DNA from 2 places in the Thioalkalivibrio sp. ARh3 genome. Region 1 is predicted to be linked to the other one. Evidence: riboswitches for the same ligand, from Rfam matches in the RefSeq annotation. Region 1 holds a riboswitch; the other holds the start of a gene.

Region 1 (3,295 bases):
GCATCAGGGCACCGGCGACGCCCAGCAGCCCGCCGGCGGCGAATGCGGCCAGGGCGCGTGGCAGGCGCAGTTCCAGTACCAGCGTATTGTGCAGGCGGCTCCCTTCGCCCTGTATCACGGCGAGCAAGTCCCCGGCGGGGATTGCCACGCTGCCATAGGCCAGCGCGACCAGGATCGCGAGCAGCGACACCGGGAGCAGGACCCCCGTGGCGAGGAGGAAGGAGCGCGTCACGGCTGGTCAGTCGTCCCGGCGTGAACGGGCCCGTTCCAGCTCTTCGCACATCAGCCGGGTCCCTTCGGCAATCCGCGGGGTGTGACGCTGGAGCAGCGACGGCGGGATGAAGAACAGGTTGTCGCGCTGCACCGCGGTCATGTCCTCCCATTGTTCCCAGGCAATCACCCAGTCCGGCCGGTCTTCGCCCATGCCGCCGCCGATGATCACCTCCGGGTCGGCCTCGATCACGGCCTCGCGGTCCATGCGCGGAACCAGACGGTCCAGGTGGCCGAACACATTCTTGCCCCCGCACAGGCGGATGGCCTCGCCGATCAGGTGATCGTCGTTGACCGTCATCAGGGGCTGTTCCCACACCTGGTAAAACAGCGGGACCGGGTCGCGGTCGGCATAGTCGAGCCGCAGCGTCTCGATTTCGTCGAGAAAGGCCTGGATCGCCGCTTCGCCGCGTTCGTCGGTACCCGCGAGCTGGGCCATGCGACGCATGCTGGAGGCGACGCCCTCGAAGCTGCGTGGTTCCGAGACATAGACGTTCAGCCCCAGGTCGCGCAGGCGCTCGATCTGCGAGCTGGAATTGCCGCTGCGCCAGGCGACCACCAGGTCCGGGTCCATTTCGACCACGCGTTCCAGGTCGATGCGGCTGTAGCCACCGACCCGCGGGATCTCCTCCGCGTCCGGCGGGAAGTCGCTGTGCTGTGTGACACCCACCAGCTTGTCTCCGGCACCGACGGCGAACAGGACTTCCGTGATGTGCGGGGCCAGGCTGACGATGCGTTCAGCGGGCCGGTCGAGCGTGACCTCGCGATCGTCATCGTCGGTCACTGTGATCGTTTCGGCCAGTGCCGGCGCCGCGGACAGGAGCATCGCGACAAGAACTATCAGCTGGCTTTTAGAGACCATTAAAAGCATTGAGTATCCGATGGTTGTCGATTGTTCGTAATGTAAAAAGTACGGTGATTCCGGTTCGGGACGCGGCCAGCGAAAGCGTCTCATCATAGCAGCAAGGCCAAGATGGTTTGGTGCCCAAATTGGTCGGGGGCGCCCTGAGCGCGTATCATGCTCCGCTTTCGTCAGGTGCCTGCAGTTGGCAGGTGAAACGGGAAGCCGGTGCAAGTCCGGCGCTGCCCCCGCAACGGTAAGCGAGCGGTAAATCGCTCGGCAGACTGGCCACTGGGTCCTGGGCCCGGGAAGGCGTCCGCCGATCGGCATTGTCCGACGCTCGCGAGCCCGGAGACCGGCCTGGCGGTGATTCATCCTGCGACCGTGCGGCGGGCAGCGGTCGAGGGCGCAGGCGTGCTTGCTTGATGCCTGTTCCTTCGTGTCTTCGCCGTGCCGTCGCCTCGACGGAAGCTCATGACGGCCCCAGACCCCAACCAGTCAGAAGAGAATCCCAACGCGTTCGCCTCGGCGGAGCGCGCGGCGGTCTATCGCGTGATCGGCGAGCGCCGGGACATGCGGCATTTCCGCCCGGACCCGGTGGACGCCGATACCCTGCGGCGCCTGCTGGAGGCCGCGCACCAGGCGCCCAGCGTGGGCTACATGCAGCCCTGGCGCTTTCTGCGGGTAACAGACGCGCGGCTGCGCGAATCGCTGCATGGCCATGTAGCGGCGGAACAGGCGCGCACGGCCGAGGCCTGCGGCGAGCGCGCGGCCGAGGTGCACCGGCTGAAACTGGAAGGCATCCGCGATGCCGGGGAGCTGCTGGTAGTCGCGCTGACCGACGGGCGCGAGCGCTACGTGCTGGGCCGGCGCACGATCCCGGAGATGGACCTGTGCTCGGCCGCCTGTGCGATCCAGAACCTGTGGCTGGCGGCGCGGGCCGAGGGCCTGGGCATGGGCTGGGTATCCCTGTTCGACCCGGACTGGCTGGCCGGGGAGCTGGGGATGCCGGAAGGGGCCTGGCCGATCGCGATTCTGTGCCTGGGTCATGTGGATGCGTTCTACGAGCGGCCGATGCTGGAAACCGAGGGCTGGGATCAGCGACGGCCGCTGGATGAACTGGTGTTCGAGAATCGCTGGGAACAACGGGATTCGAGTGCGGATGTGCCGCGCGCGGCTCGACGCCGCGCATGACCACCTTTGCACTGCTGGTCGCCGCGCTGGTGCTGGATCGGCTGCTGGGGGATCCGCGGCGTGGCCATCCGCTGGCCGGCTTCGGGACGCTGGCGGCCCAGGCGGAGTGGTTCGGCCATGCGGACTCGGTCTGGCGTGGCGGCTTCTGGGTGCTGGCGCTGGTCGTGCCCTTCGGACTCGCGGCCTGGTGGCTTAGCCGTCTTCCGGCTGGCTGGCTGGTCGAGCTGGCCGTGCTGTGGCTGGCGCTCGGCGGGCGCGGGCTGGAGGAGCACGCCCGTCGCGTGGCCGATGCCCTGCAGGCCGGGGACTTGCCCGGCGCCCGGGAGGCCGTTGGCATGCTGGTCAGCCGTGACACTTCGGAGCTGGACGCGTCGGGTGTTCGTGCGGCCACGGCGGAGTCGGTACTGGAGAATGGCAACGACGCGGTGTTCGCGACGGTATTCTGGTTCCTGGTCGCGGGTGCGGCGGGTGTCGTGGTCTACCGGCTGGTGAACACGCTGGATGCGATGTGGGGCTACCGCACGCCGCGCCATGCGCGCTTCGGGCGGGTCGCGGCGCGGCTGGACGATATCCTGAACTGGGTCCCGGCGCGCCTGACCAGCCTGGCCTATGCGCTGGCCGGGCAGACACGCACGGCGCTGCGCTGCTGGCGCGACCAGGGCAGACGCTGGAAGAGCCCGAACGCGGGGCCGGTGATGGCCGCCGGGGCCGGGGCGCTGGGGGTGACACTGGGCGGCCCGGCACGCTATGCCGGGGGTATCGAGGACCGGCCGGTTCTCGGTGCTGGCGCCGCCCCGGGTCCGGGCACCATCGACGCCGCGCTGCGGCTGGTGGATCGCGCGCTGGCGATTTGGCTAGTGGCCATCGCAACAGGAGTACTGATGCTTGTATTCGTCTAACGCCACAACCGAATCCGCGAGCGGGCCGCTGGAGCAGGTCCACGGGGGCGGTGTGCGTGCGGCGGCGGCGCATTACGGGATCCCCGCGGCG
Region 2 (3,295 bases), on a different contig from region 1:
CGAGCCCTCGACCAAGTGTTGCCCGAATTCCGCCTGAAGAAGCCCGAACCCGCCTACGTTATAGCGACTGGTTTCCTCAAATTCCCCGGGCCCGAATAATTGAAGAAATCGATCATCTACACTGATCCGGTCTTCACGAGCATCCAGACCGGCTGTCAGAAAGAGATGGTCCGATAGTTCAATCTCGTTCAGCCAGTCGATGGAATCGCGCTTGGTATCGTATCGGGACGAGAAGCGCCCATCGGTAAAGCGATCATTCTCGTCGCGGCTGTGTGCGACACTGACCTCCGTCTCCCAGCGGGCAGTAATAGGAGATCGGAAGCCCGCGCGGATCGCGGTGTGAATATAATCGGTATAGTCGCGTCCCTCGGTACTGTCGAATTCCGATTCGCCCTCGGAATACAGAATATTCCCGAATACCTCGATGCCATTATCCAGGCGGTGGGTCACCTTGGTCGCGAGCGAGGTGTTGTCGTAGCCGTTACGGTCGTCATCGCCCACGTCATCCTGCACATTGATGCCGTCCGTCTCGAAGTGGCTAACCGAGAAGCTGTAGTTCGTGTTCTCGGTTCCACCGGCCACTCCCACACCCGTCTCCCAGGTGTTGAAGCTGCCGCCCCCGACAAACGCGTTCACCCTTGGCGGGCCCTTGCGCCCCTCGCGGGTAAAGACCTGCACCACACCGCCAATGGCATCGGAGCCATAGATGCTGGTACGCGGCCCGCGCACGACTTCGACGCGCTCGATCTCCTCCGGTGGCAGGAACTGCCAGCTTGCTCCTCCAAGGGTGGCTGATCCCATGCGCACGCCATCGATTAGGAGCAAGGTGTGATCAGAACTGGTGCCACGCGTGTAGACCGACGTGGTCTTGCCAAAGGCACTGTTCTGGGAGGTCTCGATCCCGGCGCGGCCCTCCAGCAGGTCGGTGAACTGCTGCGGCTGCAGGCGCTCGATCTCTTCACGGTCGATGACGGTGACCGAGGACAGGGTCTCGTCGACGGTCTGCGCGACACGCGCGGCCGTGACCTGAACCACATCCAGGGTGTGCGCTTCGGAATCGGCGTCCGGCGTCTCGGCCAGAACCGGGGTGGTGGCCAGCAGGATGGCCGTGGAAAGTGCTGTGCGCTTCATGTCGTTCGTGTCTCCCGGCGAGTCGCCCGCACGCCGTTGATTTCGTCGGGACCGAGCGGACAGGGGATACAGACACGAGGGGGACCGGCCACAACCGGCTAGCGGCCGGGCTGATCATCCGCCTCGCATGCCCGCCGCATGCCGCGCGATCATTCCCTGGCCGGTCTCCGGGCTGACGAGCGTTCCGGTGCGGCGCCTTCCCGAACGACCTCGTTCAGTGGCGTGTGCCGCGACCATCAGAGGCCATCAGGGCCTCTCGCTCGATCACCGTTGCGGGGGCAGCGTCGGATTCGTCCAGGTCTGCCCACAGCCGTGGACGGACTCACCGATCTTCCCGTTTAACCCGCGGCGCAAGTCGCCTGCGGGCACCAGAAAACGCGGTAAAGCCTATACAATTGGTCAAGAAATTGCCAGCCCCGCCCGGCGGCACGGCGGCGTCAGGAGCGTTGCGACTCGGCCTGCAGGTAACGGGCACCACGCTTGAGCAAACGACCCCAGGCCTTGTCCTGCAGCATGGCGTCGAATTCCGGCGAACGTTCGGCACGCAAGGCTACCGGCGGGGTCTGCGCACCCTCCTCTACCGGGTGCGCAGCGAGCATCTCGAGTCGTTCCCGGCTAGCACCGTACTGCTGCTCCAGGAAATCACGCATGGAGTCGGACAGGGGCAGGTAGTAGATGCGCGTCAGACGCAGGGCCAGCCACTCCGCCATGCGGCCGAGATCCTGGCGCACGAGGCGCACCATGGCCGAGCCCAGACCGGCCTTGGCATCCGCACTCATGCCAACGTAAAGCCCCCCCAGATAGGCGGCCGGGTTCGCATAGATCGCTCGCTGAATGCTCGGGTTGGTCAGGTCGGCCAGAGGCTCGAGGATCAATGCGAGCTGGATGCCGATGCGCTTGGCCGTATCCGCATCCAGCACCTGCCCTCCAAGGTAGAACAGATCACCCTCGCGCCGTATGCCGAGCTCGGACAGGTATTCGCAGAACTGGTCGGCCAGGCGCAGCTTCTGGTCGTCCGTCAGTTCGATCACCTCCTCGCCCACCCGAATGCCGCGGGTACTGCGCTTGAACCACTTTTGCTGGCCCTTTTTCTCGACCTCCCTGCGTCGCAGCGCCTCCCAGCGCTCGACCGCCGCGGCATAGCGGCTCTGGGCCTGCATGAGCTGGTCACGCGCCGCACGTAGATCCTCGACCTGACGCAGTGCCCGCCCCAGCAGGCGGCCTTCCGGCGAGTGCACGGGCGGACGGTCCTGTTCCAACTGCCAAAGGGCATCCAGCACCTCGCGCCCGATGCCCAGGGTCGACGCGCGCAGGACCTGCGGATCCAGCCCACTGGCCGGGCTTTGTGCCAGCAGTATGGCCAGGGAGCGCAGGCGGCTGACCACACCCGCCTGCGCGACACGGAACCGGTTGCCCTGGTACTCGAGCCGGTCGAGCGCATGCCCCAGCCGCCAGCCGCCCGACCACTCGAAACTCAGCCGCCGGATCTGGCGCCCGTTGACCAGCTCGAAGGCCAGCACGAACATCGCCTGGGCATCATCCAGGGTACAGCGGGTCAGGTCGTCCGAGTCCGCCGCCGAGAACAGGCGATCCAGGAACTGATCGATCCGCCGCACCCCGTCCTCGCGGGTTGGTGCGACGCCCTGCAGACGGTCGCGCAACGAGTCTGCCAGCTCGGGGGCATCGTGGTGCAGCTTTTCCAGCGCCGCCATCCGTGCATCGGCGGTCACGTCCACCAAATCCGCGACGCGCGAACGAAGCCCCAGCCGACGATAGATCTCGATCTGCTCCGCGGCCGACGCAAGGCTGGTATCGCCGGTCATCTCGCGCACCGCGACCGCGACTCCTTCCGGCGAGATGTCCACCTCGTGCAGCAGGACCTCGGCGGCCTTGCGCCGCCGCATGTCCGGCGCCATCTCGGCCATCGCCAGATCGCGCGTCACAAAGAGCAGATCGGGCAACAGGTCGATGGTATTGCGCAGCTGATCGCGCGAGCGCTCCTGCCGTCTGCCCCGGGTGGCGTCGGCAATAAAACGCGCCAGCAGACCGATCACCCCGAACAGCAGCGTGTAGACGGCAAAGAAGATGAAGTTCTGGGCCGGGGCCGCGTGGCCGAAGCCGAGGAAGTAGCCCCCCTGCATTGCAAGGAAGGTCACCGGACCGG

Evidence for each region. A riboswitch is a leader RNA that binds a small molecule or an ion and turns the genes downstream of it on or off. The one in region 1 is predicted to bind cobalamin.
Region 2: linked by a shared signal. The riboswitch ahead of C995_RS0111330 (TonB-dependent receptor domain-containing protein) and the one ahead of bluB (5,6-dimethylbenzimidazole synthase) in region 1 are both predicted to bind cobalamin.

The regions. Positions count from the first base shown of each region.
Region 1 covers NZ_KB897949.1:262,581-265,875, reverse strand. The annotation lists gene C995_RS0108185 (iron ABC transporter permease) at 1-232, opposite strand, end outside; gene C995_RS0108180 (cobalamin-binding protein) at 239-1,132, opposite strand; cobalamin riboswitch at 1,288-1,490, shown strand; gene bluB (5,6-dimethylbenzimidazole synthase) at 1,586-2,305, shown strand; gene cbiB (adenosylcobinamide-phosphate synthase CbiB) at 2,302-3,204, shown strand; gene cobD (threonine-phosphate decarboxylase CobD) at 3,257-3,295, shown strand, end outside.
Region 2 covers NZ_KB897951.1:251,708-255,002, reverse strand. The annotation lists gene C995_RS0111330 (TonB-dependent receptor domain-containing protein) at 1-1,131, opposite strand, end outside; cobalamin riboswitch at 1,272-1,519, opposite strand; gene C995_RS0111325 (hypothetical protein) at 1,569-3,295, opposite strand, start outside.